4 regions of the Streptomyces sp. NPDC096310 genome follow, and region 1 is predicted to be linked to each of the others. Evidence: riboswitches for the same ligand, from Rfam matches in the RefSeq annotation. Region 1 holds a riboswitch; each other region holds the start of a gene.

Evidence for each region. A riboswitch is a leader RNA that binds a small molecule or an ion and turns the genes downstream of it on or off. The one in region 1 is predicted to bind cobalamin.
Region 2: linked by a shared signal. The riboswitch ahead of metE (5-methyltetrahydropteroyltriglutamate--homocysteine S-methyltransferase) and the one ahead of ACIQ7D_RS33035 (cobalamin biosynthesis protein) in region 1 are both predicted to bind cobalamin.
Region 3: linked by a shared signal. The riboswitch ahead of cobN (cobaltochelatase subunit CobN) and the one ahead of ACIQ7D_RS33035 (cobalamin biosynthesis protein) in region 1 are both predicted to bind cobalamin.
Region 4: linked by a shared signal. The riboswitch ahead of ACIQ7D_RS34320 (CbtB-domain containing protein) and the one ahead of ACIQ7D_RS33035 (cobalamin biosynthesis protein) in region 1 are both predicted to bind cobalamin.

Annotation. Positions count from the first base shown of each region.
Region 1 covers NZ_JBIWFO010000028.1:49,270-53,352, reverse strand. The annotation lists gene ACIQ7D_RS33040 (cobyric acid synthase) at 1-1,326, opposite strand, end outside; gene ACIQ7D_RS33035 (cobalamin biosynthesis protein) at 1,323-2,330, opposite strand; cobalamin riboswitch at 2,367-2,487, opposite strand; gene ACIQ7D_RS33030 (hypothetical protein) at 2,606-2,869, opposite strand; gene ACIQ7D_RS33025 (anion permease) at 2,882-4,083, opposite strand, start outside.
Region 2 covers NZ_JBIWFO010000007.1:135,373-139,455, reverse strand. The annotation lists gene ACIQ7D_RS16785 (pyridoxamine 5'-phosphate oxidase family protein) at 1-4, opposite strand, end outside; gene ACIQ7D_RS16780 (EF-hand domain-containing protein) at 327-863, shown strand; gene ACIQ7D_RS16775 (SAM-dependent methyltransferase) at 860-1,768, shown strand; cobalamin riboswitch at 1,842-2,044, shown strand; gene metE (5-methyltetrahydropteroyltriglutamate--homocysteine S-methyltransferase) at 2,206-4,083, shown strand, end outside.
Region 3 covers NZ_JBIWFO010000032.1:30,722-34,804, forward strand. The annotation lists gene cobN (cobaltochelatase subunit CobN) at 1-2,471, opposite strand, end outside; cobalamin riboswitch at 2,506-2,666, opposite strand; gene cobG (precorrin-3B synthase) at 2,753-4,083, shown strand, end outside.
Region 4 covers NZ_JBIWFO010000032.1:42,961-47,043, forward strand. The annotation lists gene ACIQ7D_RS34310 (NAD(P)-dependent oxidoreductase) at 38-673, shown strand; gene ACIQ7D_RS34315 (CbtA family protein) at 663-1,511, opposite strand; gene ACIQ7D_RS34320 (CbtB-domain containing protein) at 1,557-1,796, opposite strand; cobalamin riboswitch at 1,834-1,990, opposite strand; gene ACIQ7D_RS34325 (histidine phosphatase family protein) at 2,013-2,726, shown strand; gene ACIQ7D_RS34330 (GlsB/YeaQ/YmgE family stress response membrane protein) at 2,730-2,993, opposite strand; gene ACIQ7D_RS34335 (hypothetical protein) at 3,145-3,462, opposite strand; gene ACIQ7D_RS34340 (Mut7-C RNAse domain-containing protein) at 3,678-4,083, shown strand, end outside.

The sequences.
Region 1 (4,083 bases):
GTGCCAGTGCGTGCCCTGGACGGCGCCGGCCCGGCAGCCGTCCAGCGCCCGCCCCCGCGGGTCCGTGACAAAGGCGTCCCCGCCGCGTACGTCCGCGACGCCGTGGTGGATCTCGTACCCCTCGACCGGCTCGCCGAGGGCCACCCCGGTCGGCCGCGCGAGAGTCTTCTCCCGCTCGAACCTGACCCGTACGGGCAGCAGTCCGAGCCCGGCCACCTCACCCGCCCGGGACTCCACCTTGTCGTCGATCCGCTCGCCGAGGATCTGGTAGCCGCCGCAGATCCCCAGCACGGGACGGCCCTCGGCGGCCCGCAGGGCCAGCGCGTCGGCCAGCCCCCGCTCCCGCAGCCACGCCAGCGCCCGGACCGTGCCGCGCGTACCCGGCACGATCACCAGATCCGCGTCGGCCAGCTCCTCGGGACGGTCCACGAACCGCACCACGACACCGGGCTCCGCCGCCAGCGCGTCCACATCGGTGAAGTTCGACATCAGCGGCAGGGCGCAGACCGCCACCCGCAGCACGTCCGCGCCGTACGGGGGAGCCACCACCGACTCACGGGCGCCACCGCGCGGCGAGACCCGCAGGCCGTCCTCCTCGTCGATCCCCAGACCGTGCCGGAAGGGCAGCACGCCGAGCGTCGCCCGCCCGGTCAGCCCGCGCAGCATGTCGAGCCCCGGCTCCAGCAGCGAGACATCGCCCCGGAACTTGTTGACGAGATACCCGGCGACCAGCGCCTGGTCCTCCGGGCTCAGCAGCGCGGTCGTCCCGAAGAAGGAGGCGAAGACCCCGCCCCGGTCGATGTCCCCGACCACGACCACCGGCAGCCGCGCGGCCCGCGCGATCCCCATGTTCACGATGTCGGTACGGCGCAGATTGATCTCGGCCGGGCTGCCCGCGCCCTCACAGATCACGGCGTCGTACGTGGACCGCAGCTCCTGGAGGCACGCCAGCACGGGTTCGAGCAGCGCTTCCTGCCGGCCGCCGTGGTAGCCGCGGGCGCTCAGCTCCCCGACCGGCTTGCCCATCAGCACCACCTGGCTGCTGCGGTCGCTGCCCGGCTTCAGCAGCACGGGGTTCATCAGCGCGGTCGGCTCCACCCGCGCGGCCCGCGCCTGCATCGCCTGGGCGCGCCCGATCTCCGCGCCCTCGCGCGTCACGAACGAGTTCAGCGACATGTTCTGGCCCTTGAACGGCGCGACCTTCACACCCCGGCGCGCCAGCCAGCGGCAGATCCCCGCCGTGACGACGCTCTTGCCCGCGTCGGAGGTCGTACCGGCGATCAGCAGCCCTCCGCCGAGCCCCGTGCCCCCGCTGTTCCGGCTCATCCGCGCCTCCTGGTGGTGAGGGCCGCGCGCACCGCGCCGTACCCGAGGCGGCCCGTGACACAGGCCGCGAGAGCGAGCACGTTGACCCGGCGGGCCAGCCGCACGGCGCGCTCGATGTCCTGGACCCCGACCGGGCGCCCCGTGCCGTTCAGGACGGGGCGGTGCTCCACGCGCCCGCCGTACGCGAGCGTTCCGCCGAGCCGTACCCCCAGCGCCCCGGCGAACGAGGCCTCCACCGGCCCCGCGTTGGGGCTCGGATGGCGGTGCGCGTCCTGCCGTACGGCCCGCAGCGCACCGCGCCTGTCCTCTCCGGCGGCGACGGCCAGCGCGGCGGTCAGCCGGGCCCCCGGCCACCCCACGACATCGTCGAGCCGGGCCGACGCCCAGCCGAACCGGCGGTAACGCTCGCTCTTGTGACCCACCATCGCGTCCAGTGTGTTCACGGCCCGGAACCCGGCGAGCCCCGGCGCCCCGGCGACCGCGCCCCACACCAGGGCGCCCACGACGGCGTCGGAGGTGTTCTCGGCGACGGACTCCACGACGGCGCGCGCGATCTGCGCCTCGTCCAGGGAGTACGGGTCACGCCCGCACAGATGCGGCAGGCGCCGCCGGGCGGCTTCGAGGTCCCCGGCGGCCAGCGCGGCGCCGACGGCCCGCGCCTCGCGGCCCAGCGAGGCGCCCCCGACCACGGCCCAGGTGGCGGTGGCGGTCAGCGCCACGGAGGCGGCGGGGCTGCGGCGTACCGCGGTGGCGGCCAGTGCCGCGGCCCCGGCGGCGCCTCCGGCGCACAGCGCGGTGTGCAGCGCACCCCAGCCGCGGTGGTCGCGCCACAGCGCGCGTTCGACGGCCCCGGCGGCCCGCCCGAAGGCGGCCACCGGATGTCCCCGGCGCGGATCGCCGAACAGCCGGTCGCCCAGCAGGCCGAGGGTGGCGCCGTACGCGAAGACCCGCTCGGCGGCAGGGGCGGCTGAACCGCCGCGCGCGGCAAAACCGCAGCCAGGCATGGCGAAGTGTCCTCACTCAGGGTCCGCGCCCCGGTTCGACGTTCGGAGTACGACGGCGAGAGTTCCTGGCTCCTGGAGGCGAGGCTCACAGTGACAGTGGCGGGACCGCGCCGGATTCGCACCGGCTTCCTCTGCTGCCGTCGTCAATGGCCCCGGAAGTCCACCACGCTCCGCAACACCCGTCAACTCATCCTTGACCTGCGGCGGGACAGTGTGCGGAGCCCCACATCGGGCCGGTCGGCCGATGCGGGGCTCCTGGGGGCGTGCTCGTGGGCTCAGGCCACGATGAGACTGATCCCGTACGCGACGGCCCCGGCGCAGAGCGCGAAGCACAGGCAGGCGCCGGCGCGGGCCGCGAGCGGCGCGGGGCCGGTGGCGGGGGTGGAGGCGGCGGCCGAGGTGCCGGCCGGTCCTGGCGCGGCCGTGGAGCCGCGCTTGGCGAGGCCCACGATGCCCAGGGTGAACAGGCCCACGAGGCCGACGGTCGCCACGAGGCTGACGCCGAAGACGGAGCCGAGTGCTGCCCAGTCGATGTTCATACGGTCGCTTCCTTACACCGTGGCGGGGCGGGCCGGCTCACCGGTCTGGCCCGGGGTGGTGGCCGCGGGGGCCGGGATGGTGGTCGAGAGGTCCTGGTCGGCGGCGCCCGCCGGCGGAGGCGGGGTGACGGCCGCCATGGCGGTGGTGACCACTCCGGCCGGCTCGGCGGCGAGGCCGGTGCCCGCGGCGGGCTCGGCGGTGACGTTGGTGTGGTCGACCGGGCGGCGGCGCGAGGCGAGCCAGATCCCGGCGGAGCCCGCGACCAGCAGCACCGCGACGACGGCGATGCCCCAGGTGCCCTGGCCGGTCAGGAACTCGGCGCCGGCGGCGACCAGTCCCGCGGCCGGCAGCGTCAGCCCCCAGGCGACGAACATCCGGGTGGCGGTGGACCAGCGCACCACGCCGCCCTTGCGGCCGAGCCCCGCGCCCATCACGGCGCCGGAGCAGGACTGCGTGGTGGAGAGCGAGAAGCCCAGGTGCGAGGAGGCCAGGATGACGGTGGCTGCGCTGGTCTGGGCGGCGAAGCCCTGCTGCGGCTGGAGGTCGGTGAGGCCGGTGCCCATGGTGCGGATGATGCGCCAGCCGCCGAGGTACGTGCCGAGCGCGATCGCGATGCCCGCGGAGACGATCACCCACAGGGGCGGGTTGGAGCCGGGGGCGAGGACACCACCGGTGACCAGGGCGAGCGTGATGACGCCCATGGTCTTCTGCGCGTCGTTGGTGCCGTGGGCGAGCGAGACGAGCCCGGCGGAGGCGATCTGCCCGGCCCGGTAGCCCTTGGCGGTGGCCTTGTCGTCCGTACCGCGGCCGATCCGGTACGTCAGCCTCGTCGCCAGCAGGGCGGCGAGCCCGGCGACCACGGGGGCGGCGAGCGCGGGGATCAGGACCTTGGTGATGACGACCCCGCCGTTGACGCCGGAGGCGCCGACGGACATCAGGGTGGCGCCGATCAGGCCGCCGAAGAGCGCGTGGGAGGAGCTGGACGGGAGTCCGAGCAGCCAGGTGAGGAGATTCCACAGGATGGCGCCGACGAGCGCCGCGAAGATCACTTCTGTTCTGATGCCCCGCTCGTTGATGAGCCCGCCGGAGATCGTCTTGGCGACCTCCACGGACAGGAACGCGCCGACGAGATTCAGGACCGCGGACATGCCCACCGCGACCTTGGGCTTCAGAGCGCCGGTCGAGATGGTCGTCGCCATCGCGTTGGCGGTGT
Region 2 (4,083 bases), on a different contig from region 1:
CCATGGTGGAAGTCTCTCGGGTCTCGGGCCGGGGCCGGGGCCGGGGTCCGGGGCCGGGGGTCCGGGGCCGGGGGTCCGGGGCCGGGGGTCCGGGTCTCGGTGGCCGGCGTACGGCGTACGGCGCCTCGGCGCGGCGCCCGTCGATACTACGTGCGGGCAAAGCGAGCGCCTCACTTTCCAGAACCGTGGCCTTCCATGCGCCGCCCAGCCCATTGCGCTCGTTCGTGTGCAGGTGCGGGTTTTCCGTATCGCCGCGCCCGCCCCGCCCGGATAGTGGAGGGGCAAGCGGCCCGAGAGCCGGAGACCGGAGAGCAGAGGAGGGCGCCATGCGTACCGTTGAGGCGACCAACCGTGTCCAGCTCGTCTTCTCGCTGTTCGACGCCGACGGGAACGGCTATCTGGAGGCCGCCGACTTCGAGCTGATGGGACGCCGGGTGGTCGCGGCGGTGCCCACGGCACCCGACGCCCGGAAACGCGCGCTGCTCGACGCCTTCCAGCGGTACTGGACGACCCTCGTCACCGAACTGGACACCGACGGCGACGGGCGGGTCGGCCAGGAGGAGTTCACCGCCTGCGTGCTGGCGCCGGAGCGGTTCGCGTCGACGGTCGACGCGTTCGCCGAGGCGTTCGCCGGTCTCGGCTCCCTGGAGGAGGACGGCCTTGTCACCCGTCCCGTCTTCGGTGGCCTGATGAGGGGCGTCGGCTTCCGGCAGCCCAACATCGACGCCCTGTTCGACGCCCTCGACCCCACGGACGACGACCGTGTCGCGGTGGACATCTGGGCGGACGCCATCAGGGACTTCTACCGCCCCGAGAAGGCCGGTATCCCCGGGGACCACCTGACCGCGGGCCTGTTCCGGTGACCCCGCCCGCCGCCGGTACGGCACCGGAGCCGGCCCTCGGGGTGGCCGGGGGCGTGGGCAGGACCGCCCTCATGGTGGCCGCCGCCCGCGCCATCGAGACCCACCGCCCGGACGCCCTGGCACGGGACGAGTTCGCGGAGCGCTTCGTCCGGGCGGCACCGGCCTCGGCCGGCTGGCCGGTCCGCCCCGACCAGGTCCCCGGCGGGAACGCCGACCCGCTCTGGGGCCGCCTCGGCCGGTACTTCGCCCTGCGCACCCGGGTCCTGGACGACCATCTGCTCCGTACGGCGGACACGGGCGTGCGCCAGGTGGTGCTGCTGGGCGCGGGGCTGGACTCCCGGGCGTTCCGGCTCGGCTGGCCGCCCGGCTGTGTGGTCCACGAGATCGACACCGCCGAGATGCTGGCCTTCAAGCAGGCCGTACTCGACGGGTCGGGTGCCGTCCCCGTGGCCGAGCGCAGACCGGTCGCGGCCGATCTCCGGTTCGACTGGGCCGACGCGCTGATCGCCGCGGGGCTCGACCCGGCCGTACCGACCGCCTGGCTCGTCGAGGGGCTGCTGCTGTACCTCCCGGCGGCGGCCGAGCGGAATCTCATCGCGACGGTGGACCGGCTGAGCGCGCCCGGGAGCACACTGGCGTACGAGATCAAGAACCTGGAGGGTGCGGACGTACGCGCCAGTCCCGTCTACACCACGACGAAGGCGCGGATCGACATCGATCTGCCGGCTCTCTTCGACCCGGATCCGCGCCCCGCGTCGGCCGCCGAGCTCGCCCGGCGGGGCTGGACGGTCTCGGTCCGCTCGCCGTTCGATTTCACCCGCCTCCACGGCCGCGGCCCGCTCCCCGAGCCGGACGACGCGCTGGCCGCCAACCGCTGGATCTTCGCGGAGACGCCGGGCTCGTGATCCACCTCACATTCCGGAATGTGAACACATTCGTCCGGCGGGTTGCCCACGCTCTAGCCTGGCGGATGTAGCTGGTTCGCCCTGCCATCCAGGCAGACGCGTCGTAAGAGGGAACCCGGTGGGAATCCGGGACTGCCCCGCAGCGGTGAGCGGGAACGACCGCCGTCATACGCACTGGATCCGACGTACAGGGTCCGGGAAGCGACGGCCAGTAGGTGTCTGCCCCGGCAGACGTGCCCGCGAGTCCGAAGACCTGCCCGTTGCCCGTACGCGACCGATCGCGTGCGGATATCCCGGTGACCTCGTGGGCGGGTCGGCGTACATACCGGACGGACCAGCGCGCCCGAGGCGCCGTCTCGACCGTCGGGTTCGTCACCCTTTCGCGCCCACGTCCCGTCCCCGGGATGTTCAGGAGTCATCTCGCGAAGGAGATTTCCGTGACGACACAGTCCGCGGCCGCGGCAGCACGGGCCACCGTGTACGGCTACCCCCGCCAGGGCCAGAACCGGGAACTGAAGAAGGCCGTCGAGGGGTACTGGAAGGGCCGCGTCACCGCCGGCGCCCTCCGGGAGACGGCGGCCGGTCTGCGCCGGGCCAACTGGCGGCAGATGGCGGACGCCGGAGTCCACGAGGTGCCCACCGGCGACTTCTCGTACTACGACCACGTCCTGGACACCAGCGTCATGGTCGGCGCCGTACCCGAGCGGCACCGGGCGGCCGTCGCGGCCGACGCACTCGGCGGCTACTTCGCGATGGCCCGCGGCACCAAGGATGTGGCGCCGCTGGAGATGACCAAGTGGTTCGACACGAACTACCACTACCTCGTCCCCGAACTCGGCCCCGACACCGTCTTCACCGCCGACTCCACCCGGCAGGTCGCCGAGCTGACCGAGGCACTGACGCTGGGGCACACCGCCCGCCCGGTCCTGGTCGGCCCCGTCACCTATCTCCTGCTCTCCAAGCCCGCCCCCGGCGTGCCCGCCGGATTCGAGCCGCTGACGCTGCTGGACCGGCTGCTGCCCGTCTACGCGGAGGTCCTCGCCGATCTGCGCGCGGCCGGCGCCGCGTGGGTACAGCTCGACGAGCCCGCGCTGGTCCAGGACCGTACGCGCGCCGAGCTGGACGCCGCCGCCCGCGCCTACCGCGACCTCGGCAACCGCACCGACCGGCCCCAGCTGCTGGTGGCCTCGTACTTCGACCGGCTCGGCGACGCGCTGCCCGTCCTGGCGAAGGCCCCCGTCGAGGGGCTGGCGCTGGACTTCACCGACGCCGCCGCGGCCAACCTCGACGACCTCGCCGCCGCGGGCGGACTCCCCGGCAAGCGGCTCGTCGCGGGCGTCGTCAACGGCCGCAACATCTGGATCAACGACTACGAGAAGTCCCTCGCGACCCTCGCCACCCTCCTCGGTCTGGCCGCCCGGGTCGATGTGGCCGCCTCCTGCTCCCTCCTGCACGTCCCGCTCGACACCGCGGCCGAACGGGACATCGACCCGCGGGTGCTGCGCTGGCTCGCCTTCGCCCGGCAGAAGACCGCCGAGATCGTCACCCTGGCGAAGGGGCTGGCCCAGGGCACCGGCGCCATCACCGCCGAGCTGGCCGACAACCGGGCCGACCTCGCCTCCCGTACGGATTCCCCCCTCACCCACGACCCGGCCGTACGGGCCAGGACCGCCGCCGTCACCGACGCCGACGGCCGCCGCGCCCAGCCGTACCCGGAGCGGGCCGCCGCGCACCGCGCCCACCTGGGACTGCCGCTGCTGCCGACGACCACCATCGGCTCGTTCCCGCAGACCGACGAGCTGCGCACCGCCCGCGCCGACCTGCGGGCCGGCCGGATCGACACCGCCGGGTACGAGGAGCGCATCAAGGCCGAGATCCAGGAGGTCATCGCCTTCCAGGAGAAGGCCGGGATCGATGTCCTGGTCCACGGTGAGCCCGAGCGCAACGACATGGTGCAGTACTTCGCCGAGCAGCTCACCGGCTATCTCGTCACGCGGCACGGCTGGGTGCAGTCCTACGGCACCCGCTATGTCCGTCCGCCGGTACTGGCCGGGGACATCTCCCGCCCCGGACCCATGACGGTGCGCTGGACGACGTACGCCCAGTCGCTCACGTCACGCCCGGTCAAGGGCATGCTCACCGGCCCCGTCACCATGCTCGCCTGGTCCTTCGTCCGCGACGACCAGCCGCTCGGCGACACCGCCCGCCAGGTCGCCCTCGCCCTGCGCGACGAGGTCGCCGATCTGGAGGCAGGCGGCGCCTCGGTGATCCAGGTCGACGAACCGGCCCTGCGCGAGACCCTGCCCCTGCGCGCC
Region 3 (4,083 bases), on a different contig from region 1:
AGGACGTTGACCAGGCCGCGCAGCGGGGAGCCGGACGGGCCCGCAGGGACGAAGCCGCCGCTCAGGGCGTGGACGACATGCTCGATCTCGTCGACCGTGCCGGCCAGGCGCGGGACGACCTCACGGGCCGCGAAGGCGAGGATGTCCGCCACCGGGCCGGGAAGACCGGCGGCCACGGAGGACACCGCCGCCGGGTCCCAGTCCGCGTCCTCCATCGCCTGGACGAGCGCGCGGGCCCGCTCCTCCGCGTCGTCGGCGGCGGTGCGGGTGGCGGCCGACTCGTCGAGGCCGAGGGCTTCGCGCAGTCCTGGCAGGGACGACGTACCGCCCCAGATCTGCCGGGCGCGGAGGATGGCGAGGACGAGGTTGACGCGGGCCTCGCCGGCCGGGGCGCCGCCGAGGACATGGAGTCCGTCGCGGATCTGCGCGTCCTTGACCTCGCAGAGCCAGCCGTCGACGTGCAGCAGGAAGTCGTCGAACCCGTCGTCTTCGGGGCGCGCTTCGAGCCCGAGGTCGTGGTCGAGCTTGGCGGCCTGGATCAGCGTCCAGATCTGGGCGCGGATCGCGGGCAGCTTGGCCGGGTCCATGGAGGAGATCGCCGCGTACTCGTCGAGCAGTTGCTCCAGGCGCGCGATGTCGCCGTACGACTCGGCGCGCGCCATCGGCGGTACGAGGTGGTCCACGAGCGTGGCGTGCACGCGCCGCTTCGCCTGTGTGCCCTCGCCCGGGTCGTTGACGAGGAACGGGTAGATCAGCGGCAGGTCACCGAGCGCGGCGTCCGGCGCGCAGGACGCGGACATCCCGGCGTTCTTGCCGGGCAGCCACTCCAGGTTGCCGTGCTTGCCCAGGTGGATCATGGCGTCGGCGCCGAAACCGCCGTCGTGCTCGGCCGCCTGGATCCAGCGGTACGCGGCCAGGTAGTGGTGCGAGGGCGGCAGATCGGGGTCGTGGTAGATCGCGATCGGATTCTCGCCGAAGCCGCGCGGCGGCTGGATGAGGATCAGCAGATTGCCGCGCCGCAGGGCGGCGAGCACGATGTCGCCGTCCGGGTCGCCGCCCGCGCCGACGCGGCTGCGGTCGAGGAACATCTCGCCGGGCGGCGGCCCCCAGTGCCGCTCGACGGAGGCCCGCAGACCGGCGGGGAGCAGTTCGTACCAGCGCCGGTAGTCGGCCGCCGGTATACGGACGGGGTTGCGGGCGAGCTGCTCCTCGGTGAGCCATTCCTGGTCGTGGCCGCCCGCGTCGATGAGCGCGCGGATCAGCTCGTCGCCGTCGCCGGACTCCAGACCGGGCACGGGCTCGTCCGCCTCCGTACCGAAGTCGTATCCCTCGGCGACCAGCCGGCGCAGCAGCGCGACGGCGCTGGCGGGGGTGTCGAGGCCGACGGCGTTGCCGATGCGGGAGTGCTTGGTGGGGTACGCGGAGAGGACCAGCGCGACGCGCTTCTCGGCGTTCGTACGGTGGGCGAGCGAGGCGTGGCGTACGGCGATCCCGGCGACGCGCGCGGCCCGCTCGGGGTCGGGTACGTAGGCGGGCAGTCCGTCCTCGTCGATCTCCTTGAAGGAGAACGGGACGGTGATCAGCCGGCCGTCGAACTCCGGTACGGCGACCTGCGAGGCCGCGTCGAGCGGCGTCAGCCCCTCGTCGCTCTCCTCCCAGGCAGCGCGGCTGCTGGTGAGGCAGAGGGCCTGGAGGATCGGTACGTCGAGTGCGGCGAGCGCGCCCGCGTCCCACGCCTCGTCGTCGCCGCCCGCCGACGCCTGGGCGGGCTTGGTGCCCCCGGCGGCGAGCACGGTGGTGACGATGGCATGCGCCTCGCCGAGGGCGGCCAGCAGCTCCGGCTCGGGGGCGCGCAGGGACGAGACGAAGAGCGGCAGGGGCCGGGCCCCGGCGTCCTCGATCGCCGAGCACAGCGTCTCGACGAAGGCGGTGTTGCCGCTCATGTGGTGCGCGCGGTAGTAGAGGACCGCGACGGTCGGGGCCACCTCGGCCACGGAATGGCCTGGCCGGCCGAAGCGCGGCGGCCTGACCTTGCGCTCCAGCCGTCCCCAGGTGGGCGCGGCGGCGGGCGGCTCGAAGCCGTGGCCGGTCAGCAGGACGGTGTCGGAGAGGAACCGCGCGAGCTGGTCCAGGTTGGCGGGCCCGCCGTGGGCGAGATAGGCGTGCGCCTCGGCGGCGATCCCGATGGGGACGGTGGACGCCTCCATGAGCTGTGCGTCGGGCGCCTGTTCGCCGGTGAGGACGACGACGGGGATGTCCCGGGCGAGGAGGGCGTCGATGCCGTCCTGCCAGGCGCGCAGACCGCCGAGGAGCCGTACGACGACGAGGTCGGCGCCCTCCAGCAGCGCGGGCAGTTCGTCGAGCGCGAGCCGGGCCGGGTTGGCGAACCGGTACGGGACCGGGCCGTCCGCCGCGTTGGCGGCGCGGGCGCTGAGCAGATCGGTGTCGGACGTCGACAGGAGCAGAAGCATGCGGCGTCTGGCCTTCCTCGGGGTCCGCGCCCCGGGCGGGTGTGGAGGACGGCGGGAGTTCCTGGCTCACCCGACGGCCGGAGCTGTCGGGTTCACAGTGGCGGGACCGCGCCGGGTTCGCACCGGGCTTCCTCCCCATGACGCCGTCACTGGCGTGTGACGGGCCTGACGGGCCCGCCGTCTGCATAGTAAGTGCTGAGGTCACGGGCGGGGGAGGGCGCCTCGTCGGGGCGGCGGACGAGGAGGGGGCGGGCGGGGGCCACGTGGGTATGCTCGCGGCCATGCCGCCCACCTCGCCAACACCCGTGAACCGGGACGAAGCCGCCGCGCGCGCTCCGGTCGGGGGCGCGGTGCGCGATGTCGTACGGGAACGGGGTGACGCCTGCCCCGGCGCGCTGCGGCTGCACCGTGCCGACGACGGGTTCCTGGCCAGACTCCGGCTGCCCGCAGGGCTGTTGACGCACCGTCAGGCGCTCGCCCTGGCGGATGCGGCGGAGCGTCTGGGCGACGGTCGTCTGGACCTCACGTCCCGGGGCAATGTCCAGCTCCGGGGGCTCGGCGCGAGCTGCGGCGGTGAGCTGGCGGCGCTGCTGCACGAGGCGGATCTGCTGCCGTCGGAGGAGCACGAGCGGGTCCGGAACATCGTCGCCTCACCGCTGGCCGGACTCGACGGACTCGGCGCCGGGGACGTGCCGTCGTGGGCCCGGCGGCTGGACGGGCTGCTGTGCGCGAGCGAGGCGGCGGCGGAGCTTTCCGGGCGCTTCCTGTTCGCGCTGGACGACGGCCGGGGCGATGTGGCGACGCTGGGCGCGGATGTGACGTTGCTCGCACGGCGGGACGGCACGGCAACGGTACAGATCGGTATGAATCACCCGCCGTTCGGAGACCAGCCGGTACGGGCGGTACGCGTCCCGGCCGCCGACGCCCCGCGCGCGGCCCTGCTGGCGGCGGAGACCTTCCGCACGGCGGCGGAGGCGAGCGGCACGGGCGCCTGGCGCGTACGGGACTTGCCCGCCGTGGTGGCCCGCGGGCTGCCCGCCGCGGTGACGGAGCGCCTGACGGCGGCCGGGATCACGGTCCTGACAGGGGACTTGGCGGGAGTCCCGACGGGGGACTCGGCGGGGGACCTGACGGGGGATGCGGAGGAGACGCGGGAGGGCGCACGGGTGCCCGTCCCCGGGCTGATCCCCTCCCCCGACGGGACGGTCGCGCTCTCCGCGTACCCCCGGCTGGGGCGGCTGAGCGTGGCGCAGTGGCGGCATCTGCTGTACGGGGGCGGCGGCCTGCGGCTGACTCCCTGGCGCGGGGTGATCGTTCCCGGCCTGGCCCCGGACGACGCCGCCGGTCTCCTCGGGCGCCTCCGTACCGCCGGCCTGGTCACCGAGCCCGGCTCCCCCTGGCTCGGTGTCGGCGCCTGCACCGGGCGGCCCGGGTGCGCCAAGGCGCTCGCGGACGTACGGGCGGACGCCGCCGCGTCCGTGACCACCGCCCCCGCCGCGGACCTGGATCAGGACAGTGACCGGCACAGCGACCGGACCGGGCTGCCCGTGTACTGGTCGGGGTGCGCGCGGCGCTGCGGTCATCCGCAGGGCGAACGGGTGGACATGGTCGC
Region 4 (4,083 bases), on a different contig from region 1:
CGGGAATCGAAGAAGGCTGACGAGGAAGGGAGAGGTCATGAATCTCGCGGTGCTCGGTGCGTCCGGCGGCGTCGGACGGCAGATCGTCCTCCACGCCCTGGCGGACGGTCACAGAGTGAAGGCCGGGGTACGGGACCCGGCCCGGCTGGATCTGACGGACGCGCACCTCACGGTCCTGCGCGCGGACGCGCTCGACGCGGGCTCGGTGGGGGACGTCGTCGAAGGCGTCGACACGGTGCTCTCCGGTGTGGGCCCCGCCGCCCGCCACGACCCGCTCAGGCCCGCGTCCACCTCGGCGCGGGCGCTGGTCGCGGCGATGTCGGCGGCCGGGGTGCGGCGCCTCGTCGTGGTGAGCGCGGCGCCGCTGAACCGTACGGGTGTGGCGCAGACATGGCTCGCACACCGGGTGATCACGCCCATGATGTGGGTGATCCTCAGGGAGGTGTACACGGACCTGGAGCTGATGGAACGGACCCTGGCCGACAGCGACCTCGACTGGACGTCGGTACGGCCGCCCCGGCTGACGAACGGCGCGGGCCGAGGCATCTACCGGCACGCGATCGACGCGGGCCCGCCCGGCAACCGCATCGCCCGCGCCGATGTCGCCCGCGCCATGCTCGACTTCATGGCGGCGCCGGAGACGGTACGCCACGTGGTGGGCGTCAGCGAGTGACCTCCCCCATGGTCCCGGCCCCCGAGGCCCCGGTCCCCGAGGTCCCCACGGTCCCGGCGGCCGGCGCGGGGACGGCAGCCGCCCGCGGCCGGAGCGCGCGCTCGGCCAGTACGCCGAAGATCAGCCCGAAGGCCGTCCACAGCAGCGCCTGCACACCGAGCGACGCGAGCCTGAACTCCCACAGCAGCGCGGCGGGGAAGGACGCGGGAACGGCGTCGGTGTTGCCGGGCAGCACCAGACAGGCGACGGCCACCACGGCCACGTAACCGCCACCGGCGGCGAGCGACGCGTTCCAGTTGCCGAGCCGGGGCGCCAGCCGTCGGCCCGCGATGACGGCGATGACCGCCAGCAACACGCTGAGCAGGATCATCAGGAAGAACAGCGTGGTGCGTCTGCCGATGGTGTCCGGGCTGCCGACGGCGGGCGGCGCCGCCGGATACTTCAGGAACGGCACCAGACAGACGGTCGTGAAGGCGGCGCCCGCGACCAGCGCCGCGGTCGCCCGTGGACCGAACCGGCCGATCCTGCCCAGGCTCACGGCGAAGACCAGCGAGGCGATACCGCCCAGGGCCACCCCGTACACCAGTACACCGGTGGCGAGTCCGAACGTCGACTGGACGGGCCTGCTGACCAGTTCCTCTTCCTCCTCCCCGGCCGCGCCGGAGTCCGGTGCCGCGCCGTGGTGATGCGCCGGGGCGGACCGGGCCTCCTCCTGGGCGATGGAGTCCCGTACGGACGGCTCACCCGCGAAGTAGGCCAGCGCGAAGGCGAGAAGCCCGGCCAGCACGCCCGCGACCATGCCGCGGACCAGGATGATTCTGACGGTGGAGGCATGCATGCGCGTATATCTCCGTAATCTCCGTGCTCCGTGATCGCCGTCAGGTCAGTGGCAGGGGAAACCGAGCAGATGACGGCCGTCGTGCACCCACTCGTGCACACCGGAACCGGAGATCACCGACGTCGCGCCCTGTTCGGCGCCGACGAAGTAGAGCAGCACCAGCATCAGGGTGCCGACGAAGACCGCCCACGGCAGAACGGCGCGCAGCGGAAGCGGAGCCGGTACGGCGACGGTGGACGAGGTGGGCGCGACGGCCGCGTTCGCAGACGCTATGGACTGAGCCATGGCAGATCCTCCTTGGGGAACTCGCGTCCCGTTTCATGGAGCTCGAACGACGGCCTTCGGGTCTGACTCACCGGGCCCCCGCCGCATGGCACGCGGCCGGCACCCGGCATACAGTGGCGCGACCGTGCCGGAATCTCACCGGACTTCCGTCTCGCCGTCGTGGATATCGACGTGAAGGTACCGCGAACCGGCAGACGGGCCAAGGGGGCCCTTGCCATGACGATCCGCGTGCTGCTCATCTCACCCGCCATGGGACCGGCCCTGCGCGCGGCCCGCTTCGGCGAGGAACCACCGGAAGTCCGGCGGCCCGAGGCGCCCGGGGACGGCCCCGGGTACGACGGCCCCGCGGACACCCCCGGGAACGCCCCCGGCGCGGTGGGCGACCCCGGGGCCGGGCAGGACAGCGCGGTGGACACCGCCGGGGTACGTCAGACCGAGGCCGTACGGGAGGACTTCCTCCGCGGCGCCCGTACCGCCGCCGTGTACGTCTCGCCCTCGCCCCGCTGCCGTACGACCGCCCGCCTGCTCGGCCTGGACGCGCGGCCGCTGCCCGACCTCGCGCCCTGGGCGATGGGCCGCTGGCGGGGCAGGACCCTCGACGAGGTCGCCGCCGCGGAACCGCGGGCGGTGAGCGCCTGGCTCGCCGACCCCGCCGCCGCGCCGCACGGCGGTGAGTCCCTGCTCGCGCTCCAGGCCCGCGTCGGCCGCTGGCTCGACGCGCTGGGGCAGAACACCCCCCGGGTGGTCGCCGTGGCCGAGCCGGACATCGTCCGCGCCGCCACCGTCCACGCGCTCGGCACGGCCGCCGGAACGTTCTGGCGGTTCGACGTACGGCCGCTCACCGCCACCGAGTTCACCGGACGGGACGGCCGCTGGAACCTGCTCAGCGGCCGTCCGCTCGCCGGCGAAGGCACCGGAGAGGAAATCTGAGAATCAGCCGCGGCCCTTGGCTCGGTCCAGCGCGGCCACCCCCACGGCCGCCAGGCCGACCTGGATGATCAGCTCGATCCAGTCGAAGCCTTTGGTGTCCGCGACGCCGAACGCCGCCGCGATGAACGTACCGACGAGCGCCGCGACGATACCGACGCCGATGGTCCACAGCACCCCGATGCGCTGGCGCCCGGGCACCACGAGCCGGCCGAGCACACCGATGACGATGCCGACGACGACGGCAACGAAAATGCCGGATATCTCCATGTCCCCTCCTCTTCGCCCACTTACTGTCGAAAGTGGTACTCGCCGACCGTGTGCCCGCCCTGCGGACGCCGAATCCTTGCCGCCACCCACAAGGCCCTGAAGACCCGCACGCCCCACCGGGGGCCCGCAGGCCGGCCAGGCCCGCCGAGGCCTACCGCTGCGGCGTCCAGCCCGGGCCGCGCCCCGTCAGCGCCAGCAGCACATCGAACGGAGCGGCGCCCTCCGCCACCGGCTCCCCGGACATCCCCATCCGCCGGGCCGTCGGCGCCAGCGCCCCGAACTCCGCCACCAGCACCCCGACGAGCGCCGCCTCCGGCTCGTACGGCTGGCCCGTCGCCCGCGCCAGGTCCCACGCGTGCACCGTCAGGTCCCTCGGCACCATCGAGCCGACCGTCCTGGCCGGCAGCCCCGTCGCCCCCGACGTGCCCTCCTCGGCACCCGGCGCGCCCCACGCGGCCCTGCGCGCCATGCCCTCGTCGACCGGATCAGGACGGACCCCGCGATCCGGCCCCTCGCCCGCCCCACCGACGAGGCCCGCGCTCGCCGCCGACCTCGGCTACAGCGACCAGGCCCATCCCGTCCGGGACTTCACGGCGACGGTAGGCGTCCCACCCACGGCGTACGCCCGCACCGGGCCCCGGGAAATCCCTGGCCCGCCCGGCCGTGCGGTGACATCCTGACGGCGTGAACGGACCGGAGATCCACATCACCTTCGCCCCCGAACTGCGCCTCTTCGTCCCGGCCGAGCGACGTGAGGGGCGTACCGCCCTGCGCACCGACGGCTCGTCCACCCTCGGCCATGCCGTCGAATCCCTCGGCGTCCCGCTCACCGAGGCGGGGCCGCTCCTGGTCGACGGGCGCGAGGTGCCCTTCTCGCACATCCCGGCCGCGGGCGAGTCCGTGGACGTACGTTCCGTGCCCCGGCCGCAGACCGTGCCCGGCGCGCCCCTGCGCTTCCTCCTCGACGTCCATCTCGGCACCCTCGCGCGCCGGCTGCGGCTGCTGGGCGTCGACGCGGCGTACGAGAGCGAGGACCTGGGCGACCCGGCCCTGGCCACGCTCTCCGCCGCCGAACGCCGGGTGATGCTCT